2 regions of the Legionella cherrii genome follow, and region 1 is predicted to be linked to the other one. Evidence: riboswitches for the same ligand, from Rfam matches in the RefSeq annotation. Region 1 holds a riboswitch; the other holds the start of a gene.

Region 1 (6,937 bases):
CGAGGATTGGTTTCCGCGTTGAAAGTAATGAACAACAAAAAAATACTTCTTAATGATAAATTAGAACAAGTGTTTGATTATTCCCAAGCCCGTTTTAGTATCAAACATGAGGATGCAAAATTTCTTGTGCAAACAGATGATGGTTCTTATGCTCTGCTTCCTAAAGATAAGGATCCTAATCAATTGACTGAGGAGGACTGGTTACAAGCTAAGCGTGATTTTGAGCAAGCGAAAGAACGAATTCAAACCCCTCGCTATAATTGTCTTGAAAAAATACAAGAAAATTTGCAGAAGCATGTGCATCGCTACGAACAACATCTAAATTTAAGAGAAGTATTAAAAAACCAAAAATCAGAAATGCAACGAGCCAGAAATGAAATGGGAGAAACATTAAGGGAAACTCGTGCCCAAAAAGTATTATTAAGTAGAAATCCCGGTTTGTCACTTACTCCAAAAACAGATCCTCAGGCAAGTTATTCACAAATGATCGAGAAATTTGAATCTTTGGTATTAAAAGCACCTAAAAAAGACGATATAGAAAAAGCACGGAATATTGTCGAGAGTTCAACCATATCCCCTAAAAGCAAAGGAGAGCTTAATAAATTAATCGAACAAGTTTCGCCAGAGAAAATTATGGAATCACAGCAAAGGCTTCAATGGCTCTATAGTGCCAGACGATTAATAAAAGATACATCACCCACCCCTAATGTCGATCCGACATTGCAAAAAAAAGATTAGGCAAAACAAAACTTTTGGATTCACATGGAATTTTGTTAGGAATTGCATTCAGCAGGGATGATGAATGAGGGTATTTCGTGTATAATGCCGGCAATTTATTTTTCAGGTTGCTTTATGAATAAACAGGATTTTTACTTCGATTTACCTCCAGAATTAATAGCTCAGTATCCTTTACCAAATCGTAGTGATTCGCGTCTTTTAATATATGATCGTCAAAAAGGTGACTACGGTCATTACCAATTTCGTGAAATCGCTGATTTTTTAAACCCTGGTGATTTATTGGTAATGAATGACTCCAAAGTTATCCCAGCCCGACTTCATGGCCAAAAAACTACTGGAGGGAAGGTTGAGTTATTAGTCGAGCGAATTACGGGTGAGTTCACTTTTCTAGCTCATATTAAAGCCAGCAAGTCATTAAAATCGGGTTCAATTATTAAGCTGGAGCAAAATAAAGAAATTGAAGTTCTTGATAGGCAGGATGATTTATTCACTTGCAAAGCGGATATGGATGTCTTGACATTATTAAATGGGATAGGACACATTCCCTTACCTCCTTACATTACCCGAAATGATGAACATCTGGATCAAGACCGTTATCAAACAGTGTATGCAAAACATGAAGGATCTGTAGCGGCACCAACCGCGGGTTTGCATTTTGATGAATCGGTATTATCCAGCTTACATTCACGAGGTGTTGCAGTAGCTTATCTTACTTTGCATGTTGGGGCTGGGACATTTAGACCTGTTCGTTGCGATAACATCAAAGATCATAAAATGCATAGCGAGCGATTTACAATAAGTCCTGAACTATGTGCTGCGGTACATGCTACAAAGGCTGCAGGAAATAGGGTAATCGCAGTCGGTACAACTGCTATGCGAAGTCTTGAGAGTGCGGTCCAAAATGGAACACTTACTCCATGCAGTAGGGATACAGACATCTTTATTTACCCAGGATATGAGTTTAAGATTTGTGATGGATTAATGACCAATTTTCACTTACCTGAATCGACTTTATTAATGCTGGTTTCCGCTTTTATTGGTCATAAACAGGCAATGATGCTTTATCAAGAAGCAATTGAAAAAAAATACAGATTTTTTAGTTATGGTGACACCAGTTTATTGCTATAAATCAGGTGACTGTCTACCAAAAAGCCTCAGTGCAGCTGCTCGTCATCCCGAAGAAAGCGAGGGATTTCCATGCCGTAGCGCAGTGTCACAATGGGGGAGAGCCCGCGCTGCACTCAGGATGACGATAGTTAGCTAAATCAGGAGATTAGGAATGTTGGCTGCAGTACAGAATTTTTTACCCGTTTTAACTTCGGAAGCAGGTTTGTGCCTTACAACGGCAAATTGGCAAGAAGCAAAAGTAACCGCAGCATCTTTTTCTCTAGAACGTTTGTTGTATAAACCTGGTCAAGATGTGCTTAAAAAAATATCTGATTTGTCAGATTATCTCGTTTGGCCTGATTTTATCGTGCTGAATGCAGCATCACTCGTGGCAAATAAAGAAGGAATCTATACGCTAAAATCTCCTTATGATGGTTCTAGAATAAAATTTAATTTGGGAGATTTGATCTCTCTGATTCAGCACTTAAAACCCAATGCAGTCATTTTACCCCAACACATCACCCAAGATTTTCCACAAATTTGGGATAATTGGAATGATGCGATAGTTCCATTTATACATGTAGATGATCTCAAGAAACATACGTTGGTTAAGACGCATGGCGTTTATTTTAATGTGATGACCGAGTTGGATTGGGAACAATTAAATCGTTGGGCGCATGTACCACGTTATATCATGGGCAGTTTTGACTCCGAATTAATATGGTGCTTGCACAATAAGGGTATAGAGTTTATTGAGACCGATGAACCAGCCCAAGCAGCATTGCAAGGAAAAGTTTACAGTCGAGTAGGGGATGTCGATTTAACGGATCCAAAAACACAAATGAAATTTGAACTCATTGATGCCGATTGCGTTTGCCCTACTTGTTCCCAACAATTTACCTGCGCCTATCTGCATCACTTATTGCAACATACCCCTTTATTATGTCAGCGATTATTGATTCAACATAATGTGTTTTATGTGCAGAATCATAAATAAATTTTGCCCTTCTCCCCACAAGGGGTGAAGGTGTCCGCAGGGCAGATGAGGGCGTTATTACATCTTAATTTTTTATAATGTTTGACAGTTTTTTCCATAACAGCTAGCATTACCAACAATTGATGGCGCGGGGTGTCGTGATAAACGTCTGAGAAATACCCGTTGAACTTGATCTGGTTCATACCAGCGTAAGAACGCCTTAAAACTGAATTTCATTTTAGAACAGTTGAGCTTTTGAATGTCCTGTCATGGTGTATTAGCTCCCTTTTAGCGAGTGATTACCAACAGTGCTAATGAAGGTTAACTTCTTCAATTTAGTCTTTACGCGATATCTTTAGCCATCCTTTATTTTATCAATTAATACAAGGAGCTATGGCATGAGCGCATTATCTACAAGAACAACTTTATTACTCAATTGGTATGCAAACCCATACCATACCCCAATTTTTGTTGCTCATTCTTTAGGTTATTACCAACAGGAAGGCATAAAACTTGCAATTTTGGAGCCTAGTGATCCCAGTGATGTGACTGAAATTGTAGGTATGGGGCATGTTGATTTTGGTGTTAAAGCCATGATTCATACTTTGGCCGCTCGTGCAAAAGGTTATCCTGTGACATCAATTGGAACGCTATTGGATGAACCTCCGACCGGGCTCATCGCACTGAAGTCCAGTGGCATTAATTCATTCCAAGATATTGTCGGTAAAAGGGTAGGGTATATTGGTGAGTTCGGCAAAATCATTATTGATAATTTGGCACAATTAGCTGGTATTGATTCGGCCAGTTATGAAACAGTGCGTATTGGCATGAATGTGACTGATGCAATTTGTCGTGACCTAATTGATACCGGCATTGGTTTTATTAATTTTCAAAAAGTTGAATTGGAGCATCTGCGGGGTGAAACAGTATTTTTACGCCTGGATCAGCTAGCCGGTCTAGGTTGCTGCTGTTTTTGCTCCATTCAGTTTATTGTGCCTGAAAGGATGCTGAAAAATCCTGAAACTATTAAAGGTTTTCTCAAAGCCACACAACGCGGAGCAGCGTTTACTACCGAAAATCCAGATGAAGCTTATGAACTCTTATGTAAAACAAAGCCTCAGTTACGAACTCCCATGTATCATACGATTTTCATTCGAAGCTTGCCCTTTTTCTCGCGCACGCTTTTGAATGTAGAACGTGATTGGAATAAGGTAGGGCGTTTTGGCAAGCATTTAGGAGTAATTGATGACTCTTTCTCAGTGCATTCGTGTTATACCAATGAGCTACTGCCTAAGATGCCTCATTCTGATTTAGAGCCTATTGCATGTTGTGTGGGGGAATAATTGTGGGTTGGGCCATGGCCCAACTTTAGAGAATTTAAGCAGTATTTGCTATTCATCTTATAGTTACTTGTTGGGGCAAGGCTTAACCGACGGGATTTTATTTTTGAGTGATTTTGATTAAATGAAAAATGTTGCTGTTGTTGGTGCTGGCATCATGGGGTGTTTGCTGGCTTTGCGGTTACACAATGAGGGATGGCAGGTAACCCTATTTGAGGCAGAGAGCGCGTTCAATAATTGCAGCTACGCCGCTGCAGGTTTATTGGCACCCTGGTCTGAGCTTGATAAAGCGGAGCATGTAATTTTCAAGTTGGGCATGGAGTCAGTTGATACATTATGGAAGTCTATTTTGCATCAATTAACGGAACCGGTATATTTTCGTCAAAAAGGTTCTCTTGTGGTGCACCACCCTCAAGATAAAGCAGAATGGCAGCAGTTCAGTACACGGATTGTGAATAAATTAAGTGACTCATGTTATCAAGTGCTCACTCAAGACTCTCTGGAGCAGCTTGAACCGGAGCTGAATCATTTCCATGCAGGGTATTATTTCCCCAAAGAAGCGCAACTTGATAATCAGAGTTTATTGCTGGCACTCAAAAAACATCTTTGCCAACAAGGAGTCATTTGGCGGGACCAAACTTATGTTTCTTACATCCATTCAGGTAAAGTAGAAACAGGAAATACATCTTATTTATTTGATTTTGTTTTTGATTGCAGAGGCATTGGAGCAAAAAGCACTTTTGCAAATTTACGCGGGCTTCGTGGAGAACTGATTTGGCTTCATGCACCAGACGTGCAATTACAAAGGCCAATACGCTTCTTGCATCCAAGATATACCATTTATATTGCTCCTCGCCCGAACTCTTATTACCTTATCGGTGCCAGCGAATTGGAGACAGAAGACTCCAGTCCAATTTCGGTACGAACGACGCTTGAACTATTAACAGCTGCTTACTATGTACACCGAGGTTTTGCTGAAGCACGAATCATTAAAACGGTGACGCACTGTCGTCCCACCTTAGTGCATCATCAGCCGCGCATAAAATATGCAAAGCAACTGATTGCGGTAAATGGACTTTATCGTCATGGATTTTTAATCGCGCCTGCATTGGTAGAGGAAATTCTACGTGGACTAAAGAGCAATCAAAAAGACATTTATTATCCTGAGCTCTGGGAGGCTTATTGATGATTATTTACATAAATGATAAACCACTAACTGTAGATGCATCCAGTACGCTGCAGGCAATACTTGAACGGAAGAACGGTATTGCCGCACACGCGGCAATCGCAATTAATAATCAGTTTATCCCCAAATCAATGTTGGCGGAGACGACCTTGTGCGAGGGAGACCGTATTGATCTCATCGTGCCAATGCAAGGAGGGTAATCATGTGGCATTTAGCAGATAAGCTTTTAACAAGTCGGTTGCTTTTGGGGACTGCGGGTTATCCATCACTTGAGGTAATGACCGATGCGGTAAGGGCCTCCAAAACAGAGGTAATTACCGTTTCTCTGAAAAGACAAATGGCCAGTGGTACAGGTAGCGATTTATTTTGGCAAACCATTCAGTCTTTGAATTGTTGTTTACTGCCCAATACTGCGGGTTGTCGTGATGCACAGACTGCGATTACTACTGCTGAAATGGCGCGTGAACTTTTTAATACCTCATGGATTAAATTGGAAGTGATTGGTGATGACTTGAGTCTGCAGCCGGATCCCTTTGAGTTATTGCGTGCAGCGAATGAATTAGTAAAACGAGGATTTGAGGTCTTTCCATATTGTACTGATGACTTAGTTTTATGCCAACGTCTCATGGATTGTGGTTGTAGGATTTTGATGCCGTGGGCGGCACCTATTGGTTCAGGAAAAGGATTACTCAATCCTTTTGCGTTGGAGACATTACGTCATCGATTAACGGATGTAACCTTGATTGTCGATGCGGGGATTGGTAAGCCATCGCATGCGACACGGATTTTGGAGTTAGGTTTTGATGGGGTGTTACTGAATAGTGCGGTTGCTTCTGCGATTCATCCGGTAGCCATGGCGGAAGCTTTTTCACATGCAGTTATTGCTGGACGAAGTGCTTTCGAGGCAGGTCTTATGCCGGAGCGGATTACCGCTCAATCATGTACCCCTTTAATCGATACACCTTTTTGGCATCAGGAGGTTCTATGATGAACACGGTGTGGTGCAATACTGGTAGTGAAATCGATCGGCAAACAGTGCGTGGATTGGGTCTTGAAATGCAACAACAGCTATTCAATGGATCCAATCATCCCAAGGCAATTAAAATAAGCGAATCCATTTCTCGCAAAGACTTACAAATCCTAAACAATTATTCTGGGCCTGTAGTTTTAGATTTTACTTTACCTTTTCAACATATTGATAATAATGCGGATGATTTAACTGCAGGGTTTTCTTTTGCGGATGTTTTGGTCTTGAATACACTTGAGGCCGAATTGATTTTAAACCGCAAGATCATGACCCATCAAGCCATGCAGGAAGCGGCTCATGAATTATTAACCCTGGGGGCTAAAAGTATTTTTCTATTGGGGCGGCATCTGCAAGAAACTTCATGGGAACATGATTATTGGACAAATGGGCTTACTTCATTTTGGCTGACGAAAAATCGCTTCTCTGATGCAAAATATCCGGAACTTCGATCAGTTTTATCCGCGGCAATTACTGGGGCATTAGCTTTGGAGTACTCACTCGAAGATGCACTAATCATCGCAAAAATGTATGCACACCAAGCAGTCCGTCTGGCAGGAACCAGT
Region 2 (6,937 bases), 810 kb from region 1:
TACATGCGTTGGGTGAATAGGCTTCTTTACAGCGTTTCTTTAAAGTTTCGAGTTCTTCAGTAGTCATTCTCCTTCGGCCTTCGACTAATTCCACGCCTTCAGGAGTATAAAGAAATGTATTCTCATAATTCTTATCATGTCGGACTATTTTATCCATTAATGAAAGCGCGCAAGTGGTTCGATGCCACATGTTTTCTTCTTGAGCACTTCCACCTTCCAATGACGCTCCACCGGGATAGAGGGAATTGGCCATATTTAATACGGAATAAATTTTTGCATACTTTTGGGTAGCCTCCATCGCCGTAACACCCCAATCTTGGTATACGACTTCAACCTCAGGAGGAGGCTCAGATCTTTTTTTCTCCCAAGAAATTAAATTTCTGGCTGCTATCTTTTTTAATTCCTGTAATTTTTTCAAATCAGTGATTGTACTTAAAGTTTTGCCCATGCTTTCATGACGCCAACGCTCACCAGAAAGAGTACCTTTGAATAAGCTGGGTTTATGGGCTTCATGAACACTAAAAATGGCAGCATGTTCTACTACTTGACTTGGGCTGGGAGATTTTCCTCTAAAAAATTTTAGCAACATAATTCACAAACCCTTATTTTATTTTGTACTCAATATGCGCTTTTTTTGGAGCGCTCTGAATCAATATTCTGCAATAAATACATCAAACAAACAGCCAACAAAAAGTTTAATATAGGGTTCTGCGGAGGACCTTATATCCATACATTTCTATCAAAATTAGAGTGGAAAAACTCTAATTCTATTCGTAGACGAATTCACCTGACTATATATTGATAATAGTGTATGTAATTTGGAATTCAAGAGCAGCACGCAGGTCTCCAAGTGTTGACCGCTATGAAACACGGAATTGATTCATCGGACTCGCCCTACTGGTTTATTCTTAAGAGAATAACCAGAAACAAGCTTGAATTAGAAAATTGTCAGGATTTAGTTGAACTTATATTCCTTAAGCCTTAAATAAGTTATATTAAGAGAATCATAGAACAAGGAGCGTTTATATGATGAAAAATTTAATAAAAAATTGGATTGGGCTTATTCTATTTTCTTTTACAATTCAAGCCATCGCCAAGGATACAATCACCGTTCAAGTAAAAACAGATGAAAAAACAGCTGCTGCTTTGGGATTTACTGTGGAGGGTAAAAAATCGGGGGCTCGAGGCAAGTCCTACTCAGGCAAAGGACCAGCGAATAAAGTATATATCTTTGGTTATCGAAAAAATTCAGCATTTGGTCCGGATATTTTATGTGGCTCCCAAAAGCTGGCAAAAGACAGTATTGTGACTTTAGTGACCTCAGGAGATCATTGCTCCATTGAAATCGATTAGGGGCTGTTTACCATTGTCCGATACTCGGGTTTTGCAGGATGATTGTAGTGTCTTTATGGATTAGCGAACATGAGTCCCGCATCCTCAATCATTTGCTCATATATCAAAACCAAAACCGAGCCTTGATGAATTTCCAAAACAATGTCAGATAGTCGAGTTCGATTGAAACACGAAGTTTTTCCTGGAAAAGAAAGTTGCGATTGATTGAGCTCCCATTGAAGCCCTTTTGAAGAAATAGTTGCTGTGGGTATTCCGATTAATGAAATTTTTGTATGCATGGGTAATGAGCAACCCATACTTGATTTTTCATTTAAAACAAAGCCGCGTATCGGGGGCGCATACAAAAGACAATTGGTTTCCATAAAAATATTAATATTATTCAGTATATGATCTAAATGCCCGCCATTGATTCCCACTATAATGGCAGGTAATAAATCATTTTCTTTCAAATAATGCATCGCCTTTTGATAATCACTAAAATTTTGATCGGCTGAATGAAGAAAAGGATGGTTTTCTAAGAGAGCTGGTCGGACAGAATCGAAATCCCCAGTGATTAAGTGCGGGCTAATTCCACGCTCTAATAGACTATTTGCTGCCCCATCCGCTGCGATAATGGGCAGGCTCAACGTTTTGAAAAAGGAGGACTCAGGTAATTCTCCATTGAGGCATAGAATCGATTGATAGCCTGTTAAATTAATTACATCGTGCATCATAATGTCTTTTTAAAAAAATAAGCAGCACACTGACAATTAAGCCTACGACGTTAGAACTGATCACAAAAAAGGAATCCGTGCTGCTTCCATAAATAATCCACGCTACAGAACAGACGAGGTAATTAATCAACATGATCATCGAAAGATCCTGTGTTGATCGTGTTTTTAAGGATTTGATAATTTGCGGTAATAAGCCAATAAACGAAGTAATAAAAGCAATAACACCTGAGAACATAACAATAGACACATTTTCCTCCGCTCAGACGAATGAGATCAGGTTCAAAGGGTTGGTTCATCCTCTCAGCCATAACTGGCACCCCTAATGTACGAACAATATTTTACCATGAAGGGTAAAAGCTGAAAAGTAAATCCTCTCAATGCTTCATTACTTGATCATTTTATTTGCTATCACATCATTTTGCCTGCCTTTAACTCAGAAAAATGCATTCAAATACAATCTAATTACTTTTAATTAAAAATGGCATCGCAACAACCCAATGAATCATAAAAAATACTAAATGTTAAGATTTTGTTAAGGTTGGCGTTCTAAAATATAGTTTATAAATTGGTCAGTTAGAGGATTCATTTTATGGGTAAGGTTATTGTTATTCATGCTAATTGTCATAATCCAACCGCAAAAGGTGATTTTGCTTTCGCCGGTAATATTGCTAAGGATGTTGTCCGCGAGCTCGAAAAAAAGGGCGTACAGGATATTGATGTCGTTTTAGTCAGTACGCTTGATGGGATTCCTCGATTTAAAAGTATGTACGGGACTCCAGTCAATGGTCGGGTATCAATAGAGGGGACTGATGTTGGACTGTCTTCCTTGGAAGAGTTTGATGCAGTTGAAAATACTGTGGTAGCCTTTATCGATGCCAATCGGTGTAAGCATTCAGCTGCTCATCTTGTGAAACGAGTTCTCTCTCCTGACAGCAAATTCTTATTTGTAGGAAACGTAAACCAAGCGGCCTTTGCAGACATGTTTATGCAAACATTATACCGTATGCAAGCCAAGCAGGATCAACCTGAGGTCTATGACTCATTTAGTGATAAGGATATGTTGATTGGCAGTGCAGGTATTGGCCAGGATCGATTAGGTTTACCTACCATTACTAAAGCAGAAGATTTACCGGCATTAAGTAATCCTGAGAAAGCGTCACTTCCGACAGGTAAATATGGTTTTATGTATCTTGCCGCAGTAGATTCTTCTAAAGATTATAAATTAATCGCACAATACATTAAGTTAAGTGGTCAAGATAAATATGTTCTAGTCGGGGATTTTGGCAGTAAAAAATCGGATATCCAATATGCATATTATCATGATACGACATTGCCTACTTCCAAGTCACTGCCAGCAATAGAATACCATCAAAGCTTACCCAATGGAGTAATGCGCCAAACAGTTGCTCATTCATCAGGCGATTTGGTTTTGTCAACGGGTGTTACCAGTACTTTGGAAGCGATGAGGGATAAAAAGCTGACCTATTATCAAGATATGTCAAACAATACCGAATTCGTTGCCGCTTATTTAATTGCTGTGAAATCACTGGTTGCGAGTGATACCACTTTATTTGGCGCCATGCCCAATATGATTATCGAATTATCAAATCTGCTTTTTGCTAACAAGCCACTCAGTCGGGTTGATATGGAGCGTACCCATGAGTTGTTAGAAATCTCTTCTATCAGCTCCAGATTGGTGGACACGAACCAGACGATTATGGATCAAGCCAGTGGAAAACTCGCACCAAGACTGCTTACTTTTTTGGGTGAGTCACGTAAGACACACGATTCAGTTCAACTCGCCAATGTCTGTGCTTCATTACGTAAAACAGGTGAATTGGGTAGTCCAGTGCACGATCAGGCCCTCAGAAGAGCTGCAACTTGGGGGCGATTATTTGAACTTAAGGTGCTCATCAAATCAATGCCGAAACCGGATTTGGATAAAACAGACTCTAATTATCAACGCACAGCACTGCATTGGGCCGTTTATAGCAAAAATTTGGATTGCGCGCGCGCATTAGTGAGAGCTGGAGCATCTCTAGATCTTCAGGATAGCGAGGGGCAAACGCCGCTTCATAAGGCCGTGGTACGGGGTGATCGAGAAATGATCAAAATGCTTATAGAGGCAGGTGCTTCCATAGATATTCCTGATAAGTCGCACCATAGTCCTAAAGATTGTGCCCCAGATGGTGGTGTCCTGGCATTTATTAATGATTGTCATTCTCACCTGCAACCTAAAGGCTAAAACATCTAAACAAGCCATAAAATTGGGTTTTCACCTCAAGGTTGGGGAGCTTAATAGTCCCCAATCTTTCTTCGTACTGACGAAGTTTTATCCTTATTTGACAGAATCACCATGTTAAACTTTGTGCAAAAAGTCAACTTTTTTCATCTGTTCAAAAGGCTTTCTTTTTTGCATAATGGACTGCGATGTCAGTTTGGTTAAAATTTTTTCTTTCTAAATTGACATTAGAGTTGATTATTGATCCTTAAAGACATGTTCCTTGAGGATGTTTTTCAGATAAGGAATAAAAATGAAAAAAATTGTTTTGTTAATCATGGGATGGACTTTAATGGGTTTGGCAGTAGCTGCAAACAACCCCAAAGAAGAGGTCCGGCATATTGTGACGCTCAATGGTCTGGCTCAAGGCGAGGGACGGTTTATTCGGACTGATGTTATTGAGAATGGTAAATATAAATTTGGCTATTATTTTTGCGGGACCCGCCATAGCGTAGTCTATGGAGATATCGTTTTTGCTGACGAAGTGGGTGAGTCCTATCGTGTAGAACGATCCATTAAGTTTTCCATTTGCCAGGATGAAACGTTAACGGATTGCCAGGAATTTGCTACGGACCAGTTTACTATTTTTAAGAATAAAGACGGTTATTTGGAAACCGATAGTCGCCCTGTTTTACCTCTAAGTATTGCCTCCGTAAAAGATGCATTTAAAGCCTGTGAGCCTAATCCGGAAGAAGATAATCGGATGAAAAAAATAATTCATGCGGGCAGTCATTATCTGATTCGCCAAGGCTGATTTTTTAGCCTGGGTATAGCGGCGCGTATTTCGTGGCGCCAAGAAGTTTTCTGTTAAAAAAACCTCTCCCGCTTGTGGGAGAGGGGCAGGGGTAAGGGCTATTAATCGACTTTACCTACATCCACCCTGATGTGCAGCGGCTATTGATGGGGAGAAGGGAAATACCTATAAAATCTTGATTCCAGATTTTTTTGCAAATTTAGAGCAAAAGTATAGAGATTTTACTATAATGCCCACTATTTTTTTACAAAATGAATATTATGTCACAACCAAAACCTTCGATTTTATTTATTGGCTTACTATCCGCTTTTTCTTTACTGACATTTGATCTCTATCAACCTTCGCTACCCTATATCACCAATTTTTTTGGTACCACACATAACTTAAGTCAATTAACCTTAAGCATTTACCTGTTTGTTTTTGGAGTGACTCAACTCGTTTGGGGGCCGCTCATTGATCATTTTGGACGGCGTCGTTTATTGCCTGGAAGCTTACTTATTGCCGCTCTTGCCAGTTTAATCTGTGCCTTTGCTCCCAATATCTTTGTGCTCATTCTAGGCCGCGCATTACAGGGATTTGCTCTGTGTTGTGCTAATCTGGTTGCATTTTCAATCTCGCGAGACTTTGAAGATACTGTAGAGCGCGCCAAGGTTTTATCCTATGTTTCTATGATTGTTTCAATATCTCCTATTCTGGCTCCAGTATTGGGTTCGCTCATTTTTACTTATTGCAGTTGGCAAGCGAATTTCATGTTAATGGCTGTAATTGGTTTAATACTCCTACTGAAATCGCGCAATGGATTATTGGAATCGCCATTTTGGACTCAGCCCAAAGAGCCTTTTAATGTGAAACAAGTGATCAAAGCCTATCAAGAGATCATTCCATCGCCTACACTTTGGAGTGGTTCTTTTATTATGATGTTTAGTTTTGCGGCCGTAATGCTTTCAGTGATTAATTCGTCCTATATTATTATCGATCAATTGGGTTATTCACCTTTAGTGTACGGTATTATTTTTATAATCAATGGCTTAAATATTATTGTTGGTAATTACTTAGGTATTTGGCTGCGTAAGTATTTCAGCATGGCTTCGACAATTTATCTTGGTAGCTGGTTTATCATTAGTGGCGGTTTTGCGATGTTATTGTGCGCAAATCTCTCTGAATTTAATTTATACGTACTATCTTTTGCTTTAATTTGTAATTTAGGTATTAGTTTAACTGCGCCGGCTACTATGTCGATGATGCTTGCAGACTATAAGGAAAATGCAGGTCTTGCACTGGCCATAATTCATACGGTACGTATGTTTGGCTCATCCCTATTAACTATTTTAAGTGCCTATTTACTGATGCAATCACTCATTGCCTTGCCTTTAGGATTAATTGTTTGTGGATTAGGTGCTCTTTACAGTTCTTGGTATTTTAACCGTTTGACGACGAGTGATTCTGAATTTGATGGGGCAGAAGCCGCTTAGTATGTCTATTTGTTGCTCATCGTGCTGCTTGTTATAAACAATCAGTCGATATAGAATCAAAAATTTATTGATGAGTTTGGTGATCTTATGATGCTACGATTTAGCTTGCTTCGTACTAATAAAGCGGTTACGAATCAGAAACCTAATTTTTTTCATAGTAATTCTTCTGATACAGTCAAAAAAAATGTTCCTTTAAGAGTCATTGACCTTAATTTTTTCAAGGATACGACGTTTAGAGGAAAACCAATTGGGCAAAATTTTGTAAGCGATGTTTTAAAGGAATCTGGAGTTTCTGTTGGATTTAAAGAAGTATCGGCAGAAGAGTTAGGTAGTAAGCCAGCTCAAACTCTGTTAGGGTTATTAT

The links. A riboswitch is a leader RNA that binds a small molecule or an ion and turns the genes downstream of it on or off. The one in region 1 is predicted to bind thiamine pyrophosphate.
Positions count from the first base shown of each region.
Region 2: another riboswitch for thiamine pyrophosphate. It lies ahead of EL022_RS04735 (SemiSWEET family sugar transporter); the one in region 1 lies ahead of EL022_RS08250 (ABC transporter substrate-binding protein).

Region 1 covers NZ_LR134173.1:1,920,329-1,927,265, forward strand. The annotation lists gene EL022_RS08235 (hypothetical protein) at 1-738, shown strand, start outside; gene queA (tRNA preQ1(34) S-adenosylmethionine ribosyltransferase-isomerase QueA) at 853-1,866, shown strand; gene EL022_RS08245 (queuine tRNA-ribosyltransferase) at 2,018-2,842, shown strand; TPP riboswitch at 2,961-3,054, shown strand; gene EL022_RS08250 (ABC transporter substrate-binding protein) at 3,220-4,164, shown strand; gene EL022_RS08255 (FAD-dependent oxidoreductase) at 4,286-5,347, shown strand; gene thiS (sulfur carrier protein ThiS) at 5,347-5,547, shown strand; gene EL022_RS08265 (thiazole synthase) at 5,550-6,335, shown strand; gene thiE (thiamine phosphate synthase) at 6,332-6,937, shown strand, end outside.
Region 2 covers NZ_LR134173.1:1,113,821-1,120,757, forward strand. The annotation lists gene EL022_RS04720 (poly(ADP-ribose) glycohydrolase domain-containing protein) at 1-589, opposite strand, end outside; gene EL022_RS04725 (hypothetical protein) at 1,027-1,353, shown strand; gene EL022_RS04730 (thiamine diphosphokinase) at 1,407-2,063, opposite strand; gene EL022_RS04735 (SemiSWEET family sugar transporter) at 2,047-2,313, opposite strand; TPP riboswitch at 2,300-2,397, opposite strand; gene ankY (Dot/Icm T4SS effector AnkY/LegA9) at 2,656-4,311, shown strand; gene EL022_RS04745 (hypothetical protein) at 4,601-5,101, shown strand; gene EL022_RS04750 (multidrug effflux MFS transporter) at 5,362-6,573, shown strand; gene EL022_RS04755 (hypothetical protein) at 6,661-6,937, shown strand, end outside.